3 regions of the Arthrobacter ginkgonis genome follow, and region 2 is predicted to be linked to each of the others. Evidence: predicted binding sites of a transcription regulator. Region 2 holds the regulator's gene; each other region holds the start of a gene.
The links. The regulator HrcA, encoded in region 2, represses chaperone genes, less so after heat shock. The targets are predictions, from matches to a motif close to TTNGCACTCGNNNNNNNCGAGTGCNAA.

Region 1 (9,737 bases), on a different contig from region 2:
GCGGCCAGGACCTCGGTGGGGGAGTTGCCCGCACCGGCTCCCAGGGCAACCAGGGTGCCGTCGATCTGCTTGGCGCCGGCACGCACGGCGAACACGGAGTTCGCCACGCCGAAGCTCATGTTCTGGTGGCCGTGGAAGCCCACCTGGGCATCGTCGCCGAGCTCGGCGACCAGCGCGGAGACACGGTCGGAGACGTCATCGAGGATCAGCGCGCCGGCGGAGTCGACGACGTACACGCACTGGCAGCCGGCGTCGGCCATGATGCGGGCCTGCTTGGCCAGCTCCTCCGGGGAGACGCGGTGGGACAGCATCAGGAAGCCCACGGTCTCCATGCCCAGCTTGCGGGCGTGCTGGAAGTGCTGGATCGAGATGTCGGCCTCGGTGCAGTGGGTCGCGATGCGCGCGACCTTCGCGCCGGCGTCGAACGCCTGGTTCAGGTCGTGGATGGTGCCCAGGCCCGGGAGCATGAGCACGGCGATCTTGGCCTGCTTGGCCTCGTCCACGGCGGCCCGGATCAGGTCCAGCTCCGGGGTGAGGGAGAAGCCGTAGTTGAAGGAGGAACCGCCCAGGCCGTCGCCGTGGGTGACCTCGATGACCTCGACGCGGGAGTCGTCCAGGGCGCGGACCACGTCGCGCACGTGGCGCTCGGTGAACTTGTGGCTCATGGCGTGCGAGCCGTCGCGCAGGGTGGTGTCCGTCAGGCGGACGTCGAACGTGGTGTCCAGGGGTGCGGTCATTGCGGGCTCCTACTTGGTGTTGGTGCCGGCCAGGGCTGCGGCATGCTCGTCGATGCGCTCGGCCAAAAGGTCCGCGGTGCGGGTGGCGGCGGCGGTGATGATGTCCAGGTTGCCGGCGTACTCCGGCAGGTAGTCGGCGGCGCCCATGACCTGGACCCAGATGCCGACGCGGCCGAAGCCGTTCCAGTCCTCGCGGGCGACGTCGAACTGCGGCTCGACGCGCAGCTCGTAGCCGGGCACGTAGTCCTTGATCTTCAGGACGTACTCGTCGATGGCGGCACGGATCTTGTCCTGCAGCTCGCCGGCCTCGGCGGCCTCGGCGGGGATCATGCAGTAGATGGTGTTGCGCATGATCATCGGCGGCTCGACCGGGTTGATGATGATGATCGCCTTGCCCTTCTTGGCGCCGCCGACGACCTCCAGGGCCTTGGCCGTGGTCTCGGTGAACTCGTCCACGTTGGCGCGGGTGCCCGGGCCGGCAGACTTGGAGGCGATGGAGGCAACGATCTCGGCGTACTCGACCGGGACCACGGAGGAGACCGCGGCGACGATCGGGGTGGTGGCCTGGCCGGCGCAGGTGATCATGTTGACGTTCATGGTGTCGGTCAGCGAATCCAGGTTCACCACCGGGGCCAGGTACGGGCCGACGGCGGCCGGGGTCAGGTCGATGGCATGGATGCCGGCTTCCTTGTACTTGGGCGCGTTGGCCTCGTGGGCCTTGGCGGAGGTGCACTCGAACACGAAGTCCGGCAGCTCCTCCTGCTTCAGCAGCCAGTCCACGCCCTCGGCGGAGGTGGTCAGGCCGAGCCTGGCGGCGCGGGCCAGGCCGTCCGACTTCGGGTCGACGCCGATCATGTACTTGACTTCGACGTTCTTGCTGCGGCGCATGATCTTGAACATCAGGTCGGTGCCGATGTTGCCGGATCCGACGATGGCGGCGGTCTTCTTGGCCATGGTGTAGGTCCTTTGATTCCGGGGTGTTAGATGAAGTTGATGGTCAGGGACCCGAGGTCCCCGAAGTCGGCGGTGGCGGACTCGCCGGCAACCACGGGCAGGGCCTTGGTGAAGGAACCCGGCAGCACCAGCTGCCCGGCCTCCAGCGCCACGCCCTGTTCGCCCAGCACGTTGGCCAGCCAGGCCAGCGGGGCCACGGGGTCGCCCATGACGGCCTCGCCCGTGCCGGACTCGCGCGCCTCGCCGTTGATCCGCAGGGTGCACGCCACGGTGGTGAGGTCCTCGACGGATACCGGCAGCGGGGTGGTGCCGACGGCGATCGCTCCACAGGATGCGTTGTCGGCGACGGTGTCCACCAGCTTGATGTCCCAGTCCGCGATACGCGAGTCGATGATTTCGATCGCCGCGTAGACCTCGCCGATGGCGGCGCGGGCCTGCTCGACGGTCACGCCCGGGCCTTGCAGGGCCTCCTTCAGCACGAAGCCGAACTCCGGCTCGACCTTGGGGGAGACGAACGCCCCGGCGGCCAGGCGGGCGCCCTCGTTGTGGACCATGTCCTCGAAGAAGAACCCGAAGTCGGGGGAGTCCACGCCCAACTGCCGCTGCATGGCCAGGGAGGTCAGCCCCACCTTGCGTCCGGCCAGCACGCGGCCGTCGGCCAGGTGCTTCTCCAACTGCAGGGTCTGCACCACGTAGGCGTCGTCGACGTCCATGCCCTCGAGGCGCCCGCGCAGCGGGGCGACCGGCTCCAGCGTCTCGGCGGCCGTGAGGAGCTCGTTCGCGAAGCCCTTCAGTGCGGCCTGGCGCTCCGCGGCGGCCTCGGCCAGTTGGTTCTCGTTCTGCAACGTCATTACTTGACCACCGCCGTCGTCACGCCGAAGCCGGCGATGTATTCCTTGATGGGCTTGTAGAAGTCGAAGGTGACCTCGTACTCGCCGCAGGCGCGCAGCGCGGAGTACGCGGCGACCCAGGTGCGCACCTCGTGGGAGGAGTGGCCCGCGACGCGGTCCATCTCTTCGGCGGTGTAGGCGTCGAAGTCCTCGACCTTCCCGGACTTGCAGACCTCGAGGAACTCCAGGTCCCATTCGGGGTTCAGGTCCATGATGTCGGCCTCGCCGGCGGCGAACTTGATCGCGGTGTTGATGGTGTTCTGCTGGCGCGCGGCGCGGAACTCCGGGGTGGGGTGGCGGCCCTCGACGAGGAAGTTCTTCTGGTCGAAGGTGGCCTCGTGGAAGCGCGGCACGGGCGGATCGTGGGAGAGGCCGCCGGAGCCGATGAACAGGACCTTCTTGTCCGAGTTCCGGAAGTACTCGCCGATGGCGGTGCCAAGCTTCCGGACGCGGCGCATCTTGGTGTACGGGCGGGCCACGGCGTTGATGAACACCGGGATCATCGGCTTCACGGTCGGGTCGCCGTTGTAGATGATCTCCATCGGCTGCACGGCGCCGTGGTCGACCTCCATCTTGCGGGAAATGGCGACGTCGAGGTCGCTGTCGACGAGGAACTGGGCCAGGTCCTCGGCGATCTCGGTCGGCACGTTCAGCTCGCCGTCGAAGGAGTCGTAGTCGCCGGTGCCGTGGGCCTTGAAGCCGATGCAGAACGGGGGCATGAGGTCCTGGAAGAACCCGTTGTAGTGGTCCGGGCCGAAGTTGACCACCAGGTCCGGATCGAAGTCCTTGACGAATGCGCGAACGTGCTCGAAGGATGCCTCGACAGCGGCCTTCACCTCTTCCGGCGGGTTCGTGTGTTCCAGCAGAGGGCTGTGTGACATGCACACCAAAGCCTGCTTCATGGCATCGCTCCTTCGACTTGCCTGCGTTTTCTTCCCGCCGGTCGGAGTCCCTTGGGGGGACGCGCCGCACCGGCGAGGGGCGGGGTGTTGAGGGGCCGGCGGCGCCGACGCCGCCTTTCCCGTGTTCCATTGGACCCCCCGCGGAGGGGTGGGTGCACCCTCGCGTTCCGCTGGATGGTACGGATCGGAAAATTTCCGCTGCCCGCGGGTGGCGGTCCGGGGCGGAACGGCGGGCGCTGCGGCGCGGGCCGGGGTGGCGGGGCGCGTTGAACAAAATATGCAGAGCTGCAAAAATGCACCAATGCAGAATTTTGAGCCGGGCAGGCGGGAACGCCAGCGGGCTGCCACGTGGGCCCGGATCCACGAGGCGGCGGTGACGCTGGTGCTGGAGCAGGGCCTGCCGGAGGCGACCACCGCGGCCATTGCGGAGCGGGCCGGGGTGTCCGCGCGCACCTTCTTCAATTACTTCCCGACCAAGGAGGATGCGGTCCTCGGTACCCGCGAGCCCACGCTGCCTCCCGAGCTGTTCGAGGAGTTCCTGGGCGGGGAGGCCGACCTGCTCACGCGGACCGTGCGGCTGCTGGCCGGGGTGCTGCGCACCAGCACCGACGCGGGGGAGGCGTTCCGCCGCCGTCGCGAACTGGTGCGGACCTTCCCCGAGCTGCGCCGGCGGACGCTCCAGCACGTCCAGGCGGCCGAACGGCTCTTGGAGTCGGCGTTGGCGGAGCGGCCGGAAGCGGTGGCCGCCGAGGCGGAGTGGGCCGGACTGCGCGACGCCGGGAACGTCCAGCCCGCGCTGCTGATGCTCGCCGGAACCATCACCCGCTTCGTATTCACCCGCGATCCGGAGGGGTTCAACGCCGACCACCGCGGCGCGGTCGACGCCGCGGTGGAGGTCTTCCGCGACGTCTTCGGGGCCGGCCGGGCTTAGCCGTTCAGCACCCGGACCGGTGCCCCGTCGAGCCAGGCGGCGACATCCTCCAGCGCCTGCCCGTAGAAGATCCGGTACTGTTCGCGCGTCACGTAGCCCAGGTGCGGTGTAAGCACGGTGCGCGGAGCGCCCAGCAGCGGGTGGTTGGAGGGAAGGGGCTCGGCATCGAACACATCGAGGGCCGCGCCGCCCAGCCAGCCCTCGGCCAGGCCGCGGACCAGGGCGTCGGTGTCGACGAGCGGACCGCGCGCCGTGTTGACCAGCAGCCCATCCGAGCCGAGGAGCCGCAGTTCCGCCTCTCCGACCAGCCCGCGGGTGCGCTCGGAGAGACGCACGTGCAGCGTAACGATGTCCGCCTGCTCGAACAGTTGCTCCTTGGTGACCAGCTGCGCCCCGGCCGCGGCGGCGCCCTGGGCGTCGAGGTTCTGGCTCCAGGCAATCACCTCCATCCCGAACGCCTGGGCGTAGCCGGCGATGCGTGTGCCGATCTTGCCCAGGCCCAGAATGCCGAGCGTGCGGCCGGCCAGTTCTGATCCGATGCCGGTCTGCCAAAGCCCCGCGCGCAGGGCCTCCTGCTGGGCGGGGATGTCGCGGACCGCTGCCATAAGCAGCGCCCAGGCCAGTTCCGGCGCGGCGGTCGGGGAGCCGCTGGTCCCGCTCACCGTGACGCCCAGGTCCCGGGCCGCGTGCATGTCGATCGCCGCGTTGGCCATCCCCGTGGTGACCACCAGTTTCAGGTCGGGCAGACGCTCCAGCACCTCCCGCGGGAAGGCTGTGCGCTCGCGCATGGCGACAACGGCGTGAAAGCCCTGCAGGGCGGCAACGGCCGCGTCGGCGGAGGCGAAGGGGTCGCTGAAGAACGTGGTTTCCGCGCGCCCGGCCAGATCCTCCCACGGCGCCATGTCCCGTGCCACGCCCTGGTGGTCATCCAGGATCGCCAGCCTCGCCGTCAATCGCTTCGCCATGCCCGATGCCCCGTTTCGTAGATGCCGGTCCTGTCCCGATGCTATGTCACAGCGCAGAACAGGACAGCGCAGGACAGGGCGCGGCAGGTCCCCGGTGCGGGTGCCCCGCGCCGGGGGCGTCGAAGTCCGTTGCGCAACGGGTCGCGGCCCTGTTTGGGAGCGGAAAAATGGGCCTCACAAGCTCTGGCACTCTCGGCAGGAGAGTGCTAGAACAGAGGTGGCGGAGCCGCATGGACCGCCACCGAAATACGAGCAAAGCCAGGGAACCGACGACGGTTCCTAGACTCCAAGGAGTTGATCGTCATGGCAACGAATTTCGATCCGTTCCGCGAACTGGACCGGATGACCAGCACGTTTTTCGACACCCGCTCCGCGCTGCGCGAGATGCCGATGGACCTGTTCAGGGAGGGTGACCACTACATCCTCAACGCCGACCTGCCGGGCATTGACCCGGGCTCGGTGGACATCGACGTCGATGGCCAGTTGCTGACCATCCGCGCCGAACGGACCTTGGCCAACGCCGAGGGCGTCAAGTGGATCACCCGGGAGCGCCGCGGAGGCAGCTTCCTGCGCCAGCTGAGCCTGGGACAGGGCCTGGACACCGAGGCCATCTCCGCCCGCTACGAAAACGGAGTGCTCAGCGTGACCATCCCGGTGCGCGAGACCAGCAAGCCGCGCAAGATCGCCGTGGAGGCGGGAGGCGCCGGCCGGGAGGTCATCGAGGGCAAGGTCACGCATGGGGCGTTGGGGTCCCGCGAGGGCGAGACCGAGCAGGGTTCCGCGGGAACCCGCGAAGGTGGCGCCAAGAAGGGCCATAAGGAAGGCTAGCGCCGGCCGCCGGCCCCGGCCCCAGGCGCCGGGCAGCGACGGGCACCCGGCACTGAAAAATGCCGGCAACGACGGCGGCCTGCCGCCCCCAAGGGGCGGCAGGCCGCCGTCGTGCGTGGATCGCGCGGCTACTTGCCTAGCTTGCGCTCCTTGAGCACGTAGGTGAACGTCGAGTGCACCAGTTCCTTGCCGTCGGCGTCGGCGACGGAGACCTCGGCGACGACCACGGAGCTGCCGCCGCGCAGGATGCGGGCCGTGGCGATGGCGGGGGACGACTTGGAGTTGGTCATGAAGTTGATGTTGGACTGCACGGCCAGCGGGAACTGGCCCTGGTCGGCGAAGACCTGCATGGCCAGGAAGGTGCCGGTGATGTCCGCGGCGCCGAACAGCGCGGCCGCGGAGAACATGCCGTTGGCCTGGGCGAGCTGGTCGGTCAGCGGCATCGAGAAGCTCATGGAGTCCGCGGTGACGGCGTGCGGCCGCAGACCCAGCGTGAAGGTGATGTCCTCGAAGCCGAGGCGGGAACGGAACCCGTCCCAGACGGCGGTGAATTCTTCGAGGGTGGCGGGGATGGCCATGCTTCTCCTTAGGAAGGCTCAGGTGGGGGCGCGGTAAGGCTTGCGTTCACCGTAACGGGGTCGGCGCCGGCCCCGGGAGGGCGGGTGCCGTCAGGCAGCACGGGCGGCCACCCACCGCCGGGCAACTGCCACCAGGCGACCAAGGGCCCCGGCGGTGGGTGCCCCGCGAACGGTGCCACTGGTCTCAGGCGAACGGATCGTCGAGGTGCATGGCCGGAGGCGGTTCGGAGTAGCTTTGGGATACCCGGCCCCACACGAGGCGTTACTCCAGAGAGGACCCGCGATGCGCAAGAATCCGGCAGGCAGGAACCTGGCAGGCAGGAACCAAACAGGCAAGCACCAGGCAACCGCGCCCCAGGCAAGCAGGTTTACCAAACTCCTTTACCGCCCCTTCGGGCTGCTGTCGGGCGTGCTCGGCGGCCTGATCGCCAGCCTGGTCTTCCGCCAGGGGTGGAAGCACGCCACTCCCTACGGGCAGGTGCAGGAGGATCCGCCCAAGGCGCTCAGCACGGCCTACTCGCTGAAGGAGATCCTCATCGTCAGCGTCATCCAAGGCGCGATTTTCGCCCTCGTCAAGACCCTCGTCGACCGCGGCGGGGCCCGCGTTTTCGAGCGCCTCGTCGGCAAGTGGCCGGGCGACTAGCCTGTGCCCGGCCGCAGGTGGACCGGCCGGTCCGCCGGTCTGCCTAGACCGGGCGTCTCCTGAGGAGGAACCGGCAATGTTTGAAGCTCCGAGTATCGTGTTTGCGGCAGCGGGAGCGGCTGTCTTCGCCGCGGCGGTTCTGCCCCGGCTCCTGAGCCGGGCTCCGGTGTCGATGCCGATGGTGTTCCTGGCGGCCGGGGCGCTCACGTTTGGCCTCCTTGGGCATCTGCCGGACCCCGACCCTCTCGCGTTCCCGGAATTCACGACGCACCTGACCGAGGTCTGCGTGATCATCTCGCTGATGGGTGCCGGGCTCGCGCTCGACCGCCCGATCGGGTGGCGCCGGTGGGCCACGACATGGCGCATGCTCGGGGTGGCCATGCCGCTGTGCATCCTGGGGCTCACGCTGCTGGGTTTAGGGGTGCTCGGCCTCGGTCTTGCCGCTGCGCTGCTGGTCGCGGCGGCACTCGCGCCGACGGACCCCGTGCTGGCCTCCGAGGTGCAGGTCGGAGAGCCTGCGGACGAGGAGGAAGGAACCGACCGGGAGGACGAGATCCGCTTCGGACTCACCTCCGAGGCAGGATTGAACGACGGGCTCGCGTTCCCGTTCGTCTATCTGGCCATCTCCATCAGCCTGGTGGGGGTCGAGCCCGCCGCCTGGTTCCGGGAGTGGTTCGCCGTCGACGTCCTCTGGAGGATCGGGACAGGCGTGCTGGTGGGCGTGTGCATGGGTAAGCTCCTGGCCTTGGTGTTCTTCTCCTCGAGGCACAAGAGCATCCGTCTGGCCGAACACTCCGAAGGTTTCGTTGCCCTGGCGGCGACGTTTCTGGCCTATGGCACCACGGAGCTCATTGAGGGATATGGCTTTGTCGCCGTCTTCGTGTGTGCGGTGACAATCCGGGCCGCAGAGCATACGCATGGCTACCACCGCGTGCTGCACAGCTATGTCGAGCAGTTGGAGCGCCTGATGACCGTCATCATCCTGGTGTTGTTCGGCGGCGCGATCGCCCGTGGCCTGCTTTCCGGAATCGGCTGGCCCGAGGTCGCCGTTGCCCTGGCGTTCCTGCTGGTTGTCCGTCCCCTGGCCGGCTGGATCGGCCTGGCCGGCGGCAAGACCGGACCGCGGGAACGCATCGCCATAGCCTTCTTCGGCATCCGTGGGATCGGTTCGCTCTACTACCTGGCGTACGCCTTGGGCGAGGGAGGGTTCGGCGGCCAGGCCGAGCGTCTGTGGGCCATTGTGGGGCTGGTGGTTGCCTCGTCCATTGTGCTTCACGGGGTGACCACCGCGCCGGTCATGAACCGGCTGGACAGGCTCCGTGAACGCGAGGCGGTTCGGAAGTTCGGTGACGAGGGCCAAGCCCCCAAAACTGCCATCTAGGACCATCCGAAAACGCCCAACGCCTGAAACAGGACAGGCCCCCGGCAGCCAACAAACCGGGGACCTGCTCCTGCACCACAGCCCAATCAGGGCTTATTCATCTAGACGGCGGAGGCGGCGCGCTCGGCGTCGGCCGTGGCCTTGCGGGCGGCGCGGCCGCGGGTTTCCTTAGACAGGAAGACCGACAGGGCGGCGACGGCGATCAGGATGATGAAGTAGACCGCGATGTTGCCGGTGCCGTGGCCGTTCTCCAGGCCGACCAGCCAGGTGGCCATCAGCGGGGCGGTGCCGGCGCCGAGGACGGAGCCGAGCTGGAAGGTCAGCGAGACGCCGGTGTAGCGGTCCTGGGTCTCGAACTTCTCGGCCAGGAAGGCACCGATCGGCCCGTACATGGAGGCCTGGATGATCGGGTTGCCGACGATGAAGGCCAGGGCGATCATCCAGAAGTTGCCGGAGTTGAACAGGGCGAACATCGGGAAGACCAAGACCACGGAGATGCCCGCGCCGAACAGCATCACCGGGCGGCGGCCGAAGCGGTCGGAGAGCCAGGCGAAGAACGGGATCGCGAAGATGTGCAGGAAGGAGGAGAAGGTCAGCATCATCAGCGCGGTCTGGCGGTCCATGGCACCGGTGGCGACCACGTAGGGGACCATGAACACGGCCAGCAGGGCCTGCATGAACAGCGGGCCGGCGGCGGCCAGGATGCCGTAGAGGCTGGAGAGCGGGTACTTCTTGAGCACGCGCAGGATCGGCACGCCGGTGTGCACCTCGCCCGCGGCCTGGGCCTTGACGAAGTCCGGGGACTCGGTGACGCGGTAGCGCATGTACAGGCCGATCACCACGAGTGCGGCGGAGAGCAGGAACGGGATGCGCCAGCCCCAGGCCAGGAACTGGTCCTCCGGCAGGCCGGCGAAGAGGCCGAGCACCA
Region 2 (9,677 bases):
ATGGGACAATGAGTGCTTGCGGTGCGTCCGCGTTCATTTGTGCCGTTCGTCCCTACCCCGTCCGTCAGCAAGAGTGAGGTCACCCACGTGTCACCCATGGCCCGCACCGCACCGGTGCCCGCCGCCACCGATCCGGCGATCATCAGAAACTTCTGCATCATCGCCCACATCGACCACGGAAAGTCGACCTTGGCCGACCGGATGCTGCAGAAGACCGGCGTCGTCGCCGCCCGGGACATGAAGGCCCAGTACCTGGACCGCATGGACATCGAGCGCGAACGCGGCATCACCATCAAGAGCCAGGCCGTGCGCATGCCGTGGGAGGTCGACGGGACCGCCCACGCGCTGAACATGATCGACACCCCCGGCCACGTCGACTTCACCTATGAGGTCTCCCGCTCCCTGGCCGCCTGCGAAGGCGCCGTCCTGCTGGTCGACGCCGCCCAGGGCATCGAGGCCCAGACGCTGGCCAACCTGTACCTGGCGATGGAGAACGACCTCACCATCATTCCGGTGCTCAACAAGATCGACCTGCCGGCCGCCCAGCCGGAGAAGTACGCCCTGGAACTGGCGAACCTGATCGGCGGCGACCCGGCGGACGTGCTGCGGGTCTCCGGCAAGACCGGCGAGGGCGTCGAGGCGCTGCTGGACAAGATCGTGCGCGACCTTCCCGCCCCGGTCGGCAACGCCGACGCGCCGGCCCGGGCGATGATCTTCGACTCCGTTTACGACACCTACCGCGGGGTGGTCACCTACGTCCGCGTGGTCGACGGCAAGCTGAGTCCGCGCGAGCGCATCCAGATGATGTCCACCAAGGCCAGCCACGAACTGCTGGAGATCGGGGTCAGCTCCCCGGAGCCGACTCCGACCCAGGGCCTGGGCGTGGGCGAGGTGGGCTACCTGATCACCGGCGTGAAGGACGTGCGCCAGTCCAAGGTCGGCGACACCGTCACCAACCTGGCCAAGCCGGCCAACGAGTCGCTCGGGGGCTACCAGGACCCCAAGCCCATGGTGTTCTCCGGCCTGTACCCGCTCGACGGCTCCGACTACCCGGCGCTGCGCGACGCGCTGGACAAGCTGCAGCTGAACGACGCGGCCCTGGTGTACGAGCCGGAGACTTCCGTCGCGCTCGGCTTCGGCTTCCGCGTGGGCTTCCTGGGGCTGCTGCACCTGGAGATCGTCCGGGAGCGCCTGGAGCGCGAGTTCAACCTGGACCTGATCTCCACCGCACCGAACGTGGTGTACGAGGTCAAGACCGAGGACAAGAAGATGATCACGGTCACCAACCCCAGCGAGTTCCCGGGCGGCAAGATCCTCGAGGTCCACGAACCCATGGTGGCCGCCACGGTCCTGGCCCCGAACGAGTTCGTCGGAGCCATCATGGAACTGTGCCAGTCCCGGCGCGGGCACATGCGCGGCATGGACTACCTGTCCGAGGACCGCGTGGAACTGCGCTACTGGCTCCCGCTGGCGGAGATCGTCTTCGACTTCTTCGACGTCCTCAAGTCCAAGACCCGAGGCTACGCCTCGCTGGACTGGAAGGCCGACGGCGAGCAGATCTCCGACCTGGTGAAGGTGGACATCCTGCTCCAGGGCGAGCAGGTGGACGCGTTCAGCGCCATCACCCATAAGGACAAGGCCTACTCCTACGGCGTCATGATGACCCAGAAGCTGCGCGAGCTCATCCCGCGCCAGCAGTTCGAGGTGCCCATCCAGGCCGCGATCGGCTCGCGCATCATCGCCCGCGAAAGCATCCGCGCGATCCGCAAGGACGTGCTGGCCAAGTGCTACGGCGGCGACATCTCCCGCAAGCGCAAGCTCCTGGAGAAGCAGAAGGAAGGCAAGAAGCGCATGAAGATGGTGGGCCGCGTCGAGGTCCCCCAGGAGGCGTTCATCGCCGCGCTGTCCTCCGACGAATCCAAGGACAAGAAGAAGTAGGAACCATGGCCGGCGCGCTGCCCCTGGGCGACCCCGCCCCGGCGGACGGGCTGCTTCCCCCCACCGTGCTCGACGGTGCGGGGGAGCGCCCGTTCTCCGTCTACGTCCACATCCCGTTCTGCGCGGTGCGCTGCGGATACTGCGACTTCAACACCTACACCGCGCAGGAACTCGGCCACGGCTCCAGCCAGGACACGTACGCCGCCGCGGCCAGCCGCGAAATCGAGTTCGGTGCAGCCGCGCTGGAGGCCTCCGGGCTTCCCGCACGCCGCGCGGGGACCGTGTTCTTCGGGGGCGGAACACCCACGCTGCTGCCCGCCTCGGACCTTGCGGCCGTGCTGGGGACCATCCGCGACACGTGGGGCCTGGAGCCCGGCGCCGAGGTCACCACCGAGGCCAACCCGGAGTCCGTGACGCCGGAGTCGCTGCGCACCCTGGCCGAGGCCGGATTCACCCGCGTCTCCTTCGGCATGCAGTCGGCCGTCCCGCACGTGCTGAAGGTCCTGGACCGCACGCACCGGCCCGAACGCGTGGGGCAGGCCGTCGGCTGGGCCCGGGAGGCCGGGCTGGACGTGAGCGTGGACCTGATCTACGGCACCCCCGGGGAGTCGCTGGAGGACTGGCGGCGCAGCCTGGAGGAAGCGCTGTCCTACGCGCCTGACCACATCAGCGCGTACGCGCTGATCATCGAGGAGGGGACCCGGCTGGCCGCGCGCATCCGCCGCGGTGAGGTCCCGGACATCGACGACGACGACCACGCGGACAAGTACCTGCTCGCCGAGGAGATGCTCACCGCCGCCGGCTACGGCTGGTACGAGGTCTCCAATTGGAGCCGGGGCGAGGCCACCCGCTGCCGCCACAACCTGGCCTACTGGTCCGGCGGCGACTGGTGGGGCGCCGGCCCGGGCGCCCACTCGCACGTGGGCGGGGTGCGCTGGTGGAACGTCAAGCACCCGGCCGCCTACCAGCAGCGCATCGACTCCGGCTCGTCCCCGGCGGCGGGCCGCGAAACGCCCGACGCGGAGGCGCGCTACCTGGAGGAGGCGATGCTGCTCACGCGCATCGTCGAGGGGCTTCCGACGGCGCGCCTGCGCCCGGAGGGCCGCAAGGCCGTCGCCGGGCTGATCGCCGACGGGCTGGTGGACCCGGCGGCCGCGTTCGCCGGCCGGGTGGTGCTGACCCTGAAGGGCCGCCTGCTCGCCGACGCCGTGGTGCGCCGGCTGCTGGACTTCTAGCCCCGACGGACGGCTGGCTGCGCCGGACTTCCGGCCGTCGAAAAAGCCCCCCGACGCGGGCGTCGGGGGGCTTTTTCGACGGCGGGGCCGCCTACTTGATCATGCGGAAGTTCAGCAGGTAGCGGTATGGACGGCCCTTGTTGGTCTCGATGCCGGCGATCACGCCGCAGACGGTCAGGTACAGCCAGATCCCGACGGCCAGGATCGCGAAGAACCCGCCGATGAATGGGATCAGCGCCAGCAAGTTGGCCAGCATCGCCAGCACCGTCAGCGGGAGGGCGAAGTTCAGGGCCTCCTTGGACTCCTGCGCCGTGAACGGACCGCGGTCGCGGTAGACGTAATAGATGATGGCCGCGGGAATGAAGCCCAGGATGCAGCCGAAGTGGGAAATCATGGCCCACTGGCGGTCCTCGGAGGGGGTCAGCGGCAGCGGCGCCGGCGACGAACCCTCGAACCGGCCGGCAGCCTCCGCCCCGTCGGCGGTCTTGTCTGGGTGCCCGTTGGTCACGCTTGCATCCTCCACTAGTTCTCCTGCTTGCCCGCCAAGTCTACCGGGCGCGGGACCCGCGGCGAGCGCAGCGAGTCGGGGGAGCCCGGTAGACGCTAGCCGCCGTCCCGGCGGCTTTCGTCCGCGGTCAGGAAATCGATGACTTCCTCCACCCGGCCCAGCAGCGACGCCTCCAGATCCGCGTAGGTGCGCACGTTCCCGAGCAGGCGCTTCCACCCCAGCGCCACGTCGGCCGGGGTCCGGTGCGGCCAGCCCAGGCCGCGCAGGATGCCGGTCTTCCAGTCGGTGCCGCGCGGGACCACCGGCCAGGCCGGGATCCCGAGCACGGAGGGGCGGATCGCCTGCCACACGTCGACGTAGGGATGCCCCACGATCAGGACGTTGCCGCGGGCTCCGGGCACCGCCATCGCGGCGGCGGCGATGCGTTCCTCCTTGGTCCCGGCGACCAGGTGGTCCACCAGGATGCCGAGCCGGCGGCCCGGGCCGGGGGAGAAGTCGCGGACCGCGGCGGCGAGGTCGTCGACGCCGTGCAGCGGCTCGACGACGATGCCCTCCACGCGCAGGTCGTGGCCCCAGACCTTCTCCACCAGTTCGGCGTCGTGCTTGCCCTCCACCCAGATGCGGCTGGCCCGGGCGGTGCGCGCCTTGAGGTTCTGCACCACCACCGAGCCGGAGGCGCTGCGCGCGGGGGCGGCCTTCGCGGCCGGCGCGGCCGCCTGGGCGACGGCGGGGTCCACGAGTTCGACCGGCTCGCCCTCGAGCAGGAAGCCGAAGCCGGTGCGGAACGACTTGGTCCGCCCGTGCCGGTCCTCCAGGGCCACCACGCGCATGCCGCCGGCCTTTTCGACCCGGACCACCTCGCCGACCCAGCCGGTCTGGACGTCCTCGAGCAGCAGCCCGACGGCGGCGGGGACCTTGCGCAGTTCGCGCCGCTTCGGCGCCCCGATCTCCTGCGCGCCCCAGTCGTACGTGCCCATGTCCCGCCCTCGCCTTCCGTTCCTCGGCCGGCGTCGTTCCGCCCGCCGTTCCGCCCGCCGCCAGCGTGCGCGCGGCCCCCATGCTAACAACGGGCCGGACGTATTAGACTTAGCACTTGAACGTGTCGAGTGCTAAGGCCTCGGCCGAGAGAGCACGGAGGGCGGGACCATGTCCGAACCGCGGCGGCTTGAGGTCCTGAGGGCCATCGTCGAGGACTACGTACATTCCCGCGAGCCCGTGGGCTCCAAGGCCCTCGTGGACCGGCACGGGCTCGGGGTCTCGGCGGCAACCATCCGCAACGACATGGCCGCGCTCGAGGAGGAGGGGCTGATCGTCGCCCCGCACACCTCGGCCGGGCGCATTCCCACCGAAAAGGGCTACCGCCGCTTCGTGGACCGCATCGAGGACGTCAAGCCCCTTTCGCCGGCCGAGCGCCGCGCCATCCAGTCGCTGCTGGAGGGCTCGGACGACATGGACGTGGTGCTGGACCGCACGGTGCGGCTGCTCGCCCAGCTGACCCACCAGGTCGCCGTCATCCAGGTGCCGCGGTTCAGCGACGCCAAGGTCCGCCACATCGAGCTGGTCGGGCTCGGCGCCGGCCAGGCGCTCGTGGTGCTCATTTCCACCACGGGGAAAGTGGAGCAGCGGGTGGCGCTGCTGGCCCCGGAGACCACCGACGCGGACCTGCACGAGCTCAAGTCCGCGTTCCTGACGGCCGCCGCGGGCCGCCGCATGGACGATGTCCGCGACCTGTGCCAGGCCGCCGCGGACCAGCTGCCGCCCCGGCTCGCGCCGGCCGGCGGCCAGCTGGCCGCCGCGCTGGGCGCGCTGGCACGCAACAGCGGCGTCGAACGCATCATCATGGCCGGCACCGCGAACCTGGCCCGCGCGACCGGCGACTTCTCCCACACCATCACCCCGGTCCTGGAGGCGCTGGAGGAACAGGTGGTGCTGCTGCGCCTGTTCTCCGAGATGGAGCAGGACGCGCACGGGATCTCGGTGAGCATCGGCAGCGAGCACGCCCACGGCAGCCTCGCGGAGGCCTCCGTGGTCGCCACCGGCTACGTCGCCGGCTCCACCGCCAAGGTCGGCGTGCTGGGCCCGACCCGCATGGACTACCCCAACAGCATCGCGGCCGTGCGTGCCGTGGCCCGCTACCTGTCGCGGATCCTGGCCGGCTGACCCGGCCCCGCGCACCAAGAATTCACCCTCACGAAAGGACACAGCGAAGACTGTGAGCACCCACTACGACGTCCTGGGCGTCACGCAGGACGCGAGCACCGAGGAAATCAAGAAGGCCTACCGCAAGATGGCCCGCAAGCTGCACCCGGACGTGAATCCCGGCGACGATGCGGCCGAGCAGTTCAAGCTGGTCACCCGCGCCTACGAGGTCCTCTCCGACCCCGAGAAGCGGCGCAACTACGACGCCACGGGCAACGAGAACGGGACCGGCGGCTTCGGCGCGGGCGGCGCCGGGGCGGGCTTCGGCTTCACCGACATCTTCGAGCAGTTCTTCGGCGCCGGCGGAGGCCAGCAGGGCCCCATGTCCCGGACCAGCCGTGGCCGCGACGCGCTCATCACCGCGACCATCGACCTGCAGGACGCCGTGCAGGGCGTCGTGTACCCGCTGGAGATGGAAACCGCAGTCACGTGCCCCACCTGCCACGGCAGCTGCTGCCGGCCGGGCACCCACCCCGAGGAATGCACCATCTGCCACGGGCGGGGACAGGTCCAGCGCCCGGTCCGTTCCTTCCTGGGCCAGATGATGTCGGTGGAGACCTGCAGCGCCTGCCGCGGCTACGGGACCACGCTGCCGAGCCCGTGCAACGAGTGCATGGGCCAGGGCCGGGTGCGCCAGCGCGTCAGCAAGCAGCTCAAGGTGCCCGCCGGCGTCGGTACCGGAACCCGCATCCACCTGGCCGGGCAGGGCGAGGCCGGCCCCGGCGGCGGCCCGGCCGGCGACCTCTACGTCGAGATCGACGTGCGCCGCCACCCGGTTTTCGAGCGCGACGGCAACGACCTGCACGCCACGCTGAAGGTCCCCATGACGGCCGCCGCGCTCGGCACGGACATCTCCCTGGACACCTTCGACGGCAGCCAGACCGTCACCGTGGATCCGGGCACCCAGTCGGGCGAGAACGTCCGGCTGTCCCAGCTCGGCGTCCCGCGCCTGCGCGGCACCGGCCGCGGGGACCTGATCGTCACCATCCAGGTGGAGACCCCGACCCGGCTCGACGGAGAGCAGCGCGAGCTGCTGGAGCGGCTGGCCGAGCTGCGTGGGGACCACGTCGCCGAGGGCCGCTTCGAGCACCGCGGGGTGTTCTCCCGCCTGCGCGACAAGCTGCGCGGCTGATGAGCAATCAGTCGTTCCTGGCCGGGCCCGGCGCCCTCGACGGGGTCCGGGTCGGGAACACGCTCACCCTCGACGGACCCGAAGGGCACCACGCCGTCGCGGTCAAGCGGGTCAGGGCCGGGGAGGCCATCGACCTCGTGGACGGGCTGGGCCGCCGCGCCGTCTGCACCGTCACCGCCACCGCCAAGGCCGGGCTCGACGCCCGCGTCGATGAGCTGCACACCGACCCGGAACCCGCCGTCTCCACTGTCCTCGTCCAGGCCCTGGCCAAGGGCGACCGCGACCTGCAGGCCGTCGAGTCCGCCGTCGAACTGGGCATCGACCGGGTGGTGCCGTGGCAGTCGGAACGCTGCGTCGTGCGCTGGCAGGGCGACCGCGCGGCCAAGGGGCAGGCCAAATGGGAGTCGACCGTGCGCGCCGCGCTCAAGCAGTCGCGCCGTTCCCGCCTGCCCGCCGTCGAGCCCGTCCTGACGACGGCGCAGCTGGCCGGGCGCTGCGCGGCCGACGGCGGGAACGCCGCCGCGGAACGGCTCGCGATCGTGCTGCATGAGAAGGCCGAGCGCCCGCTCGGAGCGGTCGTCGCCGACTGGATGGCCGAACGCGCCCGCTACGAGTCGCCGGAGGCCCCCGCCCCGGCGGAGGTGCTTCGGGGCGAAATCCTGCTGGTGGTCGGCCCCGAAGGCGGGATCTCCGACGCGGAGGTGGAACGGCTCACCGGCGCCGGGGCGGTGGCCGCGCGCTTGGGCTCCCACGTGCTGCGGGCCTCCACGGCCGGTCCGGCCGCGCTGGTCCTGGTGCGCCACCTTGCGGGCCTGTTGGACTGACGGGCAAAGCGCGGGGCTGCTGCCGCGCGCTAGCGGCTAGCGTCCTCGCTTCGCTCGGGGCGGGGCCCTCGGGCGCTAGTCTCCCGAAACCGTGAAGTCCTTGGTGTCCTCGGCCAGGCGCTCGGTGCCGGTGGAGGGCGTCCCCCAGACCGCCAGCCGGTAGCTGCCCCGGGGCAGGGCCAGGGAGATCTCGAATTCGTTGGCGCCCAGGTCCGCCTCCCCGGTCTCCACGGCGCCGGAGGCGACCACCGTGTCCGATTCGCTCCCGGTCCGCTGCACCTCCCAGCGCGTCCCGGCGGGGAACTTGGCGGCGTAGCCGTGGATGCGCACGGCGTTGTCCGCGGCGACCCGGTCCTGCCCCGGGTCCAGGACCCAGATCGGGGCACAGAACGTGGCGTCCCGGGACATCGCGCCGTCCAGGGGGACGTGGCCGAAGGCCTCGTAGTCGGCATGCCCGTCCACCAGCAGGACCACCTGCGCGGACGAGCCGCCGAGCAGGCCCGCATTGGCCGCGGCCGACGTGGCGGTGAAGACCAGCTGCTGGATGGCGCGCTGGGCGAGCCCCGCGTCCAGCCGCCGGGCGAAGGCGTCCGCTGACAGGTCCACCGTGATCACGTTGTCGGCCGAGATCGAGGTCCCGATCCGGCTGGCCGGGCTCCACACGTTGAAGAAGTCGGGGTCCTCCGGCGGCTGCTCCAGCATGTGCTTGATGCTGGTGGTCACCGGATCGCCCTGGTCCTCGGCCCGCACGTACTCGCGGTAGAGGTAGACGGTGGAATCGCGTTCGCCCAGCCAGTAGACGGGGGAGAGATCGCGGGAAGCGACCGGTTCCAGGGCGGTGCCGCTGGCCGCCGCGGGCACCTTCTGCGACGCCTCGGTCGGGGCCGGCATCGTGGCGGCCGCCCCTCCGGGCCCCTCCGCGCAGGCGGAAACCATTGCCAGGCACGCCGCCAGCGCCAGCGTGGCGGCACGGGCGCGAGGCCTGAGGCGGGGTTGGCGGCGGGTCAAAGGTCATTCCTTCCTGCGAAAAATCGGACAGCCAAGATGCGGACAATCCAGCTTTGCACAGCCCGCCGACCGGGTCCTGCTCGCCGGGGCGCCCGTGCCCGGAACGTTGCACAAGCGATACCAAAGCATCCGCCCGTGACTGGGCCGTGTCCTTGGAGGCCAGTCTTCCGAAGTGCGGGGGTCCGGACAACCACCGTGTTCCAAATCACGCACCGGCGGCCGGACCCGAGGGCGCGCCGACAAGGTCAAGTACCATGGAAGGGCGCCGGAAAGGCCCGGGAAAGCCCGCGGCCGGATCCGCCGGCGCGAACCAACGGGGAGGCCCGCCAGCAGCATGACCGAGGACGTCAGCAACCAGGGGGACGCGGTCGGCGCCCCCGCGCCGGAGCAGCCCGAACAGGCCTTGGCCCCCATCCACTTCGACAGCACGGAGGAGATGGTCGCAACGCTCGGTGCCCACGACGAGGTCCTGCGCATCATCCAGGGCGTCTATCCCGCGGCCCAGCTCCACGTCCGCGGCAACGAGCTCAGCTTCGGCGGCGACCCGGCCGACGCCGGCAAGGCCCACCGCCTGGTGCAGGAGGCCCGCGGCCTGGCCGCGCGCGGCACGCGCATCTCCCCGCAGGTGGTCGAACAGCTGGTGCGGATGCTGGAGGGGAACCGCGAATCGCGCCCCCAGGACGTCTTCGGCCTGAACATCCTCACCGGACGCGGACGCAGCATCCGGCCCAAGACGGTCAACCAGAAGGCCTACGTCGACGCCATCGACACCCACACGGTCATCTTCGGCATCGGCCCGGCCGGCACCGGCAAGACCTACCTGGCCATGGCGA
Region 3 (9,737 bases), on a different contig from region 2:
CGGGGCTACGCTGGCGGCGTGGCAATTCTCATCGATCCCCCGTTCTGGCCGGCCCACGGAACGGTGTTCTCGCACCTGGTCTCCGACACCTCGCTGGAGGAACTGCACGCGTTCGCCCGGGCCGCGGACCTGCCCGAGCGGGCGTTCGACCGGGACCACTACGACGTGCCGGAGCGCCGCTACGCGGACCTCGTCGCCCGCGGGGCGCTCCCCGTGCAGGCCACCGAGCTGGTGCGCCGGCTGCTGCGCAGCGGCTTGCGGGTTCCGGCCCGGCAGCGTCCGGAGAAGCTGGACGGGATCCTCGCCGCCGCCTGGGAAAGGCTCGCCCCCGGGCAGGGCCGGATCGGCGCGGAGCTGATCGAACGCTGGTCGGAGCCCCACCGCCACTACCACGACCGCACCCACCTGCTCGCCGTCATCCGGGCCCTGGACCTGCTGGCCGGCCGGCACGGCGAAGACCCCGGGGACGAGCCCAGGGTTCCGTGGCTGGCGGCGTGGTTCCACGATGCCGTCTACCGGGGCGAGGCCGGCCGGGACGAGGAGGAGTCGGCCGGGCTGGCCGCCCGGTTGCTGTCCGCCGCGCGGTTCCGCACCCCGGAGATCGACGGAACCGTCCGGCTGGTGCTGCTGACGGCGGGGCATGCCCCCGGTCCCGATGACCCTGCGGGGCTGCTCCTCTGCGACGCGGACCTGGAGGTGCTGGGTCGCTCCCCCGCCGACTATCTGCGCTACACGCAGGCCGTGCGCCGCGACTACGCCCACGTGCCCGGCCCGGCCTTCGCCGCGGGACGGGCCGGGGTGCTGCGGGCGCTGCTGGCCCTGGACCCGCTCTACGGGACGGCCACCGCCCGGCGGCTGTGGCAGGACAGGGCCCGGGAAAACCTCGCCCGCGAGCTGGAGTCGCTGGGCGGGAGGTAGCTCCCGCGAAACGCGCAATCTGCTGAAACACGCAAGGCCGCGGCCCCGCAAAGGGGACCGCGGCCTCGTGGTGCGTTGAGGGCTCGGGAGGCTTAGAAGCCGCCCATGCCACCCATCTCGTCGGCGCCCGGCATGGCGGGGCCGGCCTTCTCCGGCTTGTCGGCAACGACGGCCTCGGTGGTCAGGAACAGGCCCGCGATGGACGCTGCGTTCTGCAGCGCGGAGCGGGTGACCTTCACCGGGTCGTTGACGCCGGCGGCCAGCAGGTCCTCGTAGACGCCGGTGGCGGCGTTGAGGCCGTGGCCGGACGGCAGGCCCTTGACCTTGTCGGCGACAACGCCCGGCTCCTGGCCGGCGTTGAAGGCGATCTGCCGCAGCGGAGCCTCGATGGCAACCTTGACGATGTTGGCACCGGTGGCCTCGTCGCCAACCAGCTCGAGGTTCGCGAAAGCCTTGGCGCCGGCCTGGATCAGGGCCACGCCGCCGCCGGCGACGATGCCCTCTTCCACGGCAGCCTTGGCGTTGCGCACGGCGTCCTCGATGCGGTGCTTGCGCTCCTTGAGCTCGACCTCGGTGGCGGCACCGGCCTTGATGACGGCCACGCCGCCGGCCAGCTTCGCCAGGCGCTCCTGCAGCTTCTCGCGGTCGTAGTCGGAGTCGGAGTTCTCGATCTCGGCGCGGATCTGGTTGACGCGGCCGGCGATCTCCTCGGCGTCGCCGGCACCTTCGACGATGGTGGTCTCGTCCTTGGTGACGACGACCTTGCGGGCCTGGCCCAGCAGGTCGAGGGTGGCGTTCTCCAGCTTCAGGCCGACCTCTTCGGCGATGACCTGGCCACCGGTGAGGATGGCGATGTCGGCCAGCATGGCCTTGCGGCGGTCGCCGAAGCCCGGGGCCTTGACGGCGACGGACTTGAAGGTGCCGCGGATCTTGTTGACGACCAGGGTGGCCAGGGCCTCGCCCTCGATGTCCTCGGCGATGATCAGCAGCGGCTTGCCGGACTGCATGACCTTCTCCAGGACGGCAACCAGGTCCTTCACGTTGGAGATCTTGGAGTTGACGATCAGGATGTACGGATCCTCAAGGACCGTCTCCTGGCGCTCGGCGTCGGTGACGAAGTAGGCGGAGATGTAGCCCTTGTCGAAGCGCATGCCCTCGGTCAGCTCGAGGTCCAGCCCGAAGGTGTTGGACTCCTCGACGGTGATGACGCCTTCCTTGCCCACCTTGTCCAGGGCCTCGGCGATGAGCTCGCCGATCTGCGGATCGCCGGCGGAGATGGAGGCGGTGGCCGCGATCTCTTCCTTGGTCTCGATCTCCTTGGCGGCGGCCAGCAGCTCGGCGGTGACGGCCTCGACGGCCTTCTCGATGCCGCGCTTCAGGGACAGCGGGTCGGCGCCGGCGGCAACGTTGCGCAGGCCTTCCTTGACCAGGGCCTGGGCCAGCACGGTGGCGGTGGTGGTGCCGTCGCCAGCGACGTCATCCGTCTTCTTGGCAACTTCCTTGACCAGCTCGGCGCCGATCTTCTCGTACGGGTCCTCGAGCTCGATCTCCTTGGCGATGGAGACACCGTCGTTGGTGATCGTGGGGGCGCCCCACTTCTTCTCCAGGACGACGTTGCGGCCGCGCGGGCCCAGCGTCACCTTAACGGCGTCGGCCAGGATGTTGAGGCCGCGCTCGAGACCGCGGCGTGCTTCCTCGTCAAATGCAATGATCTTGGCCATAGCGGCTTGTGGTCCTTTCGGGACGGTCATGCGTTGCGTGGACCACGGCAGCGCCCGCGACGGACGGGTCCGGAACGGCGTGTTCGGCACGCCGCCCGCGGGCCCTCGCTGCGCCAGGTCCGGGGGTCACCCGCCATGCCGCAACGACGGCTTTCCCACCGGGGGTTAGCAGTCGAGGCATGTGAGTGCTAACTCCAATTATTGGCACTCTAGGCCAAGGAGTGCAAGCCATGGTTTCCGCCGGGGGCGAACCGCGTCACCCGTAGCTGCGGCCCAGGACCACCGAGATCTCGACCGGAATGTTGGGTGTCTGGTACACCGTGGCGATGCCCAGGACGCGGGCGGTCTCCAGCGCGGTGGCGCGGGAGGCGTCGCTCTTGTAGTAGACCACCGAGGCGTCGACCTTCTTGGTCCAGTTGCCGGCCGACAGGGAGCTGAATCCGCTCCCCTGCAGCTTGGCGAGCCCGTTGCCGGCCAGGCCGCTGATGCTCGACCCGTTGTAGACACCCACGGCCGCCGCGTAGTTGACCGCGACGGTGGCTTCCTTCGTTGCGCTCGGGGTGGCGGAAGCGCTCGGGGATTCGGCGGCCACGGGCTCGGAAGCGTCCGCGGGTTCGGCGGACTCGGATTCTGCGGATTCGGATTCGGCAGGTTCTGATTCCACCGCTTCGGACTCGGCCGGTTCGCTGGTACTGGAGGCGGCCGCCGTCGTCTGCGCGGCCACGGCGGTGGCGTCGGTGCCCAGGACGCGGGGCAGGACCAGGAAGGAAACCAGCCCGACGACCAGCGCCAGGACGCCCACGCCCATCAACAGCCCGAGCCCGGAGCCTCCGCCCTTCACGGCGGGCTGCTCGCGATGCACGCCTTTGCGGTCGGTGAACTCGGGAGTCCTGTCGAATTCGTCGCGCGGGTACTTGCTCATACCTGTCCTTGTTCGTGGTTCATTCCCAGAGTGCATGCCCGTGGTGCATGCCCAGACGCGGGCCCTCAGAACAAAGCCCTCCGAACGAAGCCCTGCCCACGAAATCCCCGGAACACGCTGCCCGGGAACACCGCGTCGAGGGCACCCGGGGCCTTGGCGCTACGCCTCGGGGGCGGAGCGTCGGACCGTCCGGGCTCGATGCCTGGTTGTTCGTAGTCTACGCAATCTCTTCACCAGCATCGGGTCGTAGGCCAGCGCGGCGTCCGTGTCGATCAGCGCATTGAGCAGCTGGTAGTAGTTCGCGGAGGACAGTCCGAAGAGTTCGCGGATGGCCTGTTCCTTGGCCCCCGCGTACTTCCACCACTGCCGCTCAAGGGCCAACATCAACTGCGCCCGTTCGTCGAGCTCGCTGGATTCGTCGTACTCGAAATCCAACTCGATCGCTGCTGCAGCCACCACGTTCCCCTCGTATTGCCGCCGGTGAATCCTTCCCGCCCATGGTACGAGCCCGGAATCCGGGTTGTCATATGGGCCCGGACCGGCCGGCAGGCAAGAATGGTCGCCATGAGCGACGCACAGGATGCCCTCTTCAGCTTCGACGGTAGGCCCGACGGCCTCGGCGATGGATCCGATCCAGCGCCGTGGCCCTTCGCCGCCGGCCTGGAAGCGGCGGTCCAGACCGGAGCGGTGCATCCGAGCTGGGCGCCCGGACTGGCGCCGGTGGACGGGCGGCTGCGGTCCATCGCGGCGGAACTGGAGGCCCGGCGCGCCGCCGGCGAGCGCATCCTGCCCGCCCCGGAGCGGGTCCTGCGCGCCTTTTCCGCGCCGCTGGACCGGGTGAAGGTGCTGATCGTGGGCCAGGACCCCTACCCGACGCCGGGCCACCCGGTGGGGTTGAGTTTCGCGGTGGACGCGCACGTGCGGCCCCTGCCGCGCAGCCTGGCGAACATCTACCGGGAGTTGGCCGACGACGTCGGCGCGGAACCGCCGGCACACGGGGACCTCTCCGCGTGGGCGGACCAGGGGGTGCTGCTGCTGAACCGGGTGCTGACCGTGGGTGCGGGCGAGAGCGGATCCCACCGCGGGCTGGGCTGGCAGAAGGTCACGGACGCCGCGGTCGCGGCCTTGGCCGCCCGGGGCGGGCCGCTGGTTTCCATCCTGTGGGGCCGCGACGCGCAGGCCCTGGCCCCGGCGCTCGAAGGGACCGCGGTGATCACCAGCGCGCACCCCTCCCCGCTCTCGGCCAGCCGCGGTTTCTTCGGTTCCCGCCCGTTCAGCCGCACCAACGACCTGCTGGCCGGACAGGGTGCGGCACCGGTGGACTGGCGCCTGCCGGCGGCGCCTTAAGTAGATCCGGCACCGGCCACAGGTGGCCGGTGCCGGATCTACTGCCGATCGGATCCACTGCCCATCAGCGCAGGGCGCTTTAGCGGCGGCGGATGCGCCGGCGTTCGTTGCCGTGCCAGCCGCGGGTGAGCGGACGGGCCAGCGTGTCTCCGAAGACCACCCCGCCGGCGATGGCCAGGATGATCGAGAACGCGTTGAACATCTGCACCAGGCCGGTGGTCACGTCCTCGGGTTGGATCGCGATCCCGTACATCGCCCGGAAGATCATCAGGCCCGGCAGCAGGAACACGATCGCCGGAACCGCGACCACCAGCTGCGGGGCACCCATCCGCAGCGCCACCCAGCGCCCGGCCGCGCCGATCGCGACGGCGGCCAGCGCCGGGGCCAGCCGGTCCCCCACCCCGAGCGCCTGCACGCCGAGGTAGACCAGGTACCCCAGCAGCGCGACGCCGGCCGTGGGCACCAGCATCCGGCGCGCCGTCTGTTCGGAGACCGCGCCGAAGATGACCGCCAGCACCATGAGGACCGTCAGCAGCCATCCGGGATAGGGCACCGTCTCGATCGAGGCGACGTTCAGCTCCTGGGCGCCGGCCAGCGTGCCCAACACCAGGGCGGTCATGATGCCGGCGACCAGGGCCGCGTAGATGATCAGGGCGGAGAAGAACCGGCCCGCGGCGGTGACGGGGAAGCCGTTGATGGCGTCCTGCACGGAGGAGACGAAGCGCGAGGACGGCAGCAGCAAGATGATGCCGCCGGCCACCACCATGGCCGGGGAGATCGGCACCGAGAGCACCCACAGCAGCAGGGCGATCCCGGTGACCACGAAGGCGCCCGCGGCGGTGGAGAAGAACTCCGGGATGCGCCAGCGCCCGGCGAGCTTCGCGACCTGCGAAACCACCAGCGAGGACAGGAACGCCGTTACGGCCCCCTGCCAGGTGCCGCCGATGAAGAGCACGAACATCGCCGCGAACGCGCCGCCGGCGGCCGTGACCATCCAGCGAGGGAAGGGCTTGGGGCGCCGGACGATCGAGCGCAGGCGTTCGACCGCCTCGCGCCGGGTCACCCCGTCCGCCACGATGTCCGTCACCAGTTGGTGGACCAGGGCCAGGCCCGCGTAGTTGTTGGTCCGCGAGCGGACCACCCGCAGAAGGCTCATCGGAACCGCGTCATGCGGGGCGTAGTTCAGGTGGATGGACTGGTTGGTGATATCCACTTCGACGTTGCGCAGGCCCAGCGACGCGGTGACCGCGATGATGCTGGTTTCGGCCTCCAGGGCGCCGGCGCCGTAGCGGAACATGGCTTCGGCCAGGTCCAGTGCGAACTCGAGGGTCTTGCGGGCGCTTGCGTCCTGCGTCCCGACCTGGATGGTGGGGTTGGCGTACGGGCTGCCGACCAGCCGGTCCACGATCGAGAACGCCTGCGTGGGCGGGGACTCCGAGTTCATCAGCCGCCCGAGCAGCCGCCGTCCGTGATCCTTGCCGGCAGCCGCGGCGTCGGCAGGCGCAGCGTCGGCAGCGGGAACGCCGGACGGGGTCCGGCCGGGCGCGGGCCTGCCGGGGACGACGCCGGAGCGGTCGGCGGTACCTGGGCTGCGTGGCTGCTTGGCGGAGGCGGGTCCCGGCGGCACGATCGGGCGTGCCCCGGTGCTGGGGAAGTCGGCCGGGGCCGGGACGGGGGCGGACCGCTGCCGGCTGCGCCTGCCGACGCGCTGCAGGGCCTGGGCCCGGGGGTTCGGATCGGCCGCGGGACCCGGGTTCGCGGGGCGTTGTCCGCCCGCGGATTCCGGGGCTGGGGCGGTGTCCTTGGGCTCTCCTGTGGACACTGCTGCTCCTGTTCTGTGTGGTGCTTGGAACCACTGTAGCGAAGGCGCATTCTGGGTGCTGAACCGCCCGCGGCGGCCCCGAAAAGCGAGGCGGGGAATAGCGTCGCCCATCCCGTGGTTATTGCATGCGATTGCATATTTCTACCGCTATTTCTACCGTCCGGGAGGAACCATGGACCACCTGCTTGAGATCGGCGTCGAGACGTTCGGCGACGTTACGGAAGACGCCGACGGCCAGCCGATGCACCACGCGGCGGTGCTGCGCAACGTCGTCGCCGAGGGCGTTGCCGCGGAGGAGGCCGGCCTGGACTTCTTCGGCGTCGGCGAACACCACCGCGAGGACTACGCCGTGTCCGCCCCCGAGGTGGTGCTGGCCGCGGTGGCCGCCAGGACCGAGCGGATCCGGCTCGGGTCCGCCGTCACCGTGCTCAGTTCCGATGATCCGGTGCGGGTCTTCCAGCGCTTCTCCACGGTCGATGCCCTCTCCGGCGGACGGGCCGAGGCGATCCTGGGCCGCGGCTCCTTCATCGAGTCCTTCCCGCTGTTCGGCTACGACCTGAAGGACTACGAGATCCTGTTCGAGGAAAAGCTGGCGCTGTTCGCGCAGCTGCTCAAGGAGGACTCCGTCACCTGGTCCGGCAGCACCCGGGCGGCGCTGAGCAACCAGCGCATCTTCCCGCCCACCGAGCAGGGCATGCGGGCCTGGGTGGGGGTGGGCGGCAGCCCGGAGTCCGTGCTCCGCGCCGCACGGCACGGCCTGCCGCTATTCCTGGCCATCATCGGCGGCAACCCGCTCGCCTTCGAGGGCCTCACCCGCCTGTACCGGCGCACCCTGGAGCAGGCCGGGCACGCCGAGCAGCCGATCGGCGCGCACACCCACGGCCTGGTGGCGGACACGGACGAGGAGGCCCTGGAGATCCTCTGGCCGCACTACAAGCGGACCATGGACCGCCTCGGCGCCGAGCGCGGCTGGCCGCCGGCCTCCCGGCTGCGCTTCCAGGCCTCGGCCTCCCCGAACGGGAACCTGGTCATCGGGTCTCCGGAAACGGTCGCGCGGAAGATCGTGCGCATCTCCCAGGGCCTGGGCCTGTCCCGCTTCGACATCAAGTACAGCGCCGGGACCCTGCCGCACGCCCCGATGATGCGCAGCATCGAACTGCTCGGCACCAAGGTGAAGCCGCTGGTGCTGGACATGCTCAATTCCTAGCCCCGCAATTCCCAGCCCCGCCATTCCCGGGACAGTTCCGCGGGGCGGAAGGAGGGGCACGACGGCGGCGCGCGCCGCCGTCGTGCCCCTCGCCGGGGCGGACCCCGCGTCGGAACCCTCTGGAACGGCGAAAGGCCCCCGCAATGCGGGGGCCTTTCCTGTGGTGGTTCTTAGCAGACTCGAACTGCTGACCTCTCGCGTGTGAAGCGAGCGCTCTAACCAACTGAGCTAAAGAACCGGGCTTGTCAGCCCGTCGGGCGTACCTTGAAAGGTTAGCCGAGGGGTGGCCGCGACGCCAAATCGGGGTGCCCGGGCGGCGGCGCGGGGCGAAAATCCCCGGCTCCGGCACGCCGCGCCGGCGCCGTTTCAGGCGCCGTTTTACAAGCCGCAAATCAATGCGCTATCTTCGCTGTGGCCGCCGCCGATGCGGCCGAAACTGGGCCCTACAAGGAAGCTGCCGGACTCCACCGGCACCGGTCCCCTAACGGCCAAAGAACCGGCCCGGCGTACACCGGGAACCCCTTCTTTCGTTCGCTCTTAAAGCACCACATAGAGGACCGCTCCCAGTGCATCCCGTCATCGACTATGCCCTCTCCTACGCCCCGCCGACCGCCGCGGAACGCGAGGCACTCTCGCTGCTCACCCCCGACGCCGGGCCGCGCTGGCACCAGAAGCTGGACCACGCCCTGCTGACCGTCACCGCACTGCATTCCGGAACCCCCGTGGGCCTGGGCGTGCTGCACGCCTCGGTGACCGCCCCGACCGGGGTCGACTCCCCCGTGGAACTCGGCGCGATGTACGTGCACCCGGCCTACCGGAGGCTGGGGATCCGCGAGCGCATTGCCGCCTCAAGGCTGACCTACGCGCTGTCCACCGGCGGGACGCCCATCACCGTGATCGACAACCGCAACGAGGCATCGTGGCGGCACTTCGAGCGCTCGCCGCAGTGGGCCGTGGAGAAGGAGTACACGGGCTGGTTCACCGGATTGCCGATGACCATTTGGGTGGCCACGGAATCCGCCTGGTACCGCACACTCAAGGCCCCGCCCGTGACGGGCGGGGCCTTGAGGGAAGGGGACCTGCTGGAAAGCGTCTAGGGCCTACGGGCCGAACGAGCCGGAGGGAACCATCGTGGCGAGCACCAAGAGGAGGATCATGCCCACGATGGAGAGCACGCCGAGGATGGTGCCGATCCAGCCGGTAACCTTGCCGACGGTGGCGGCGGTGTTCAGCCGCTCGGCCTGCTTGGCCTTCACGATGGCGATCGGCCCCAGGATGACGCCCACGACGAACAGGGACAGGATGCCCAGGATCATCGAGGTCTGGGCCAACTGCTGGCCGCGCAGCTGATCGGGCGAGTTCTGCGCCTGGAACGGTTGGCCGGGCTGCGGGTATTGGGCTGGCTGGGACATGGTTTCCCCCGATGTTTTTGCGAGTGGTGGACCCTGAAAACCCTACCCGCACCGCAGGCCGGGGCGCCGGAATCCGCCGCCCCGGCGCGTTCCGGCACGAAGCCCGAGGCTTCACGCGGCACCGGGACTTCCCGCGGCGCCGGGGCTTCAGCGGCAAAGGCTTCACGTGCCACAGCACCGTTCTGTACGGTGAGCCATGGCCACTATGCACACCCGCAGCAACTCCACCTTCCCCGCCAGGCTGGTCCAGACCGGCGCCGCCACGGCGGCGGCCGCCGTCGTCGGGGCCTGGGCCACCAATCCGGACGGCGCATGGTACCGGTCCCTGACGCTGCCGTCCTGGCAGCCGCCGCGGACCGCCTTTCCCGTCGTGTGGACCGCGCTCTAC

Region 1: the regulator HrcA is predicted to act here: its motif matches at 5,563-5,589, upstream of ABD912_RS09050 (Hsp20/alpha crystallin family protein).
Region 3: the regulator HrcA is predicted to act here: its motif matches at 2,805-2,831, upstream of groL (chaperonin GroEL).

The regions. Positions count from the first base shown of each region.
Region 1 covers NZ_BAABEO010000011.1:107,952-117,688, reverse strand. Annotated here, with positions in the region: gene dmpG (4-hydroxy-2-oxovalerate aldolase) at 1-737, opposite strand, end outside; gene ABD912_RS09075 (acetaldehyde dehydrogenase (acetylating)) at 747-1,691, opposite strand; gene ABD912_RS09070 (2-keto-4-pentenoate hydratase) at 1,718-2,542, opposite strand; gene ABD912_RS09065 (3-carboxyethylcatechol 2,3-dioxygenase) at 2,542-3,483, opposite strand; gene ABD912_RS09060 (TetR/AcrR family transcriptional regulator) at 3,785-4,414, shown strand; gene ABD912_RS09055 (D-2-hydroxyacid dehydrogenase family protein) at 4,411-5,379, opposite strand; gene ABD912_RS09050 (Hsp20/alpha crystallin family protein) at 5,683-6,207, shown strand; gene ABD912_RS09045 (PaaI family thioesterase) at 6,336-6,785, opposite strand; gene ABD912_RS09040 (DUF4235 domain-containing protein) at 7,069-7,428, shown strand; gene ABD912_RS09035 (cation:proton antiporter) at 7,505-8,809, shown strand; gene ABD912_RS09030 (MFS transporter) at 8,911-9,737, opposite strand, start outside.
Region 2 covers NZ_BAABEO010000019.1:369,602-379,278, reverse strand. Annotated here, with positions in the region: gene lepA (translation elongation factor 4) at 88-1,938, shown strand; gene hemW (radical SAM family heme chaperone HemW) at 1,944-3,173, shown strand; gene ABD912_RS14825 (DUF4870 domain-containing protein) at 3,265-3,681, opposite strand; gene ABD912_RS14820 (DUF3097 family protein) at 3,777-4,658, opposite strand; gene hrcA (heat-inducible transcriptional repressor HrcA) at 4,828-5,841, shown strand; gene dnaJ (molecular chaperone DnaJ) at 5,894-7,012, shown strand; gene ABD912_RS14805 (16S rRNA (uracil(1498)-N(3))-methyltransferase) at 7,012-7,836, shown strand; gene ABD912_RS14800 (GerMN domain-containing protein) at 7,912-8,844, opposite strand; gene ABD912_RS14795 (PhoH family protein) at 9,179-9,677, shown strand, end outside.
Region 3 covers NZ_BAABEO010000035.1:23,195-32,931, reverse strand. Annotated here, with positions in the region: gene ABD912_RS22440 (DUF4031 domain-containing protein) at 19-918, shown strand; gene groL (chaperonin GroEL) at 1,011-2,639, opposite strand; gene ABD912_RS22430 (LytR C-terminal domain-containing protein) at 2,896-3,561, opposite strand; gene ABD912_RS22425 (DUF3263 domain-containing protein) at 3,721-4,017, opposite strand; gene ABD912_RS22420 (uracil-DNA glycosylase) at 4,126-4,908, shown strand; gene ABD912_RS22415 (threonine/serine exporter family protein) at 4,988-6,730, opposite strand; gene ABD912_RS22410 (LLM class flavin-dependent oxidoreductase) at 6,903-7,937, shown strand; tRNA gene ABD912_RS22405 (tRNA-Val) at 8,099-8,175, opposite strand; gene ABD912_RS22400 (GNAT family N-acetyltransferase) at 8,504-9,034, shown strand; gene ABD912_RS22395 (DUF4190 domain-containing protein) at 9,038-9,349, opposite strand; gene ABD912_RS22390 (TspO/MBR family protein) at 9,546-9,737, shown strand, end outside.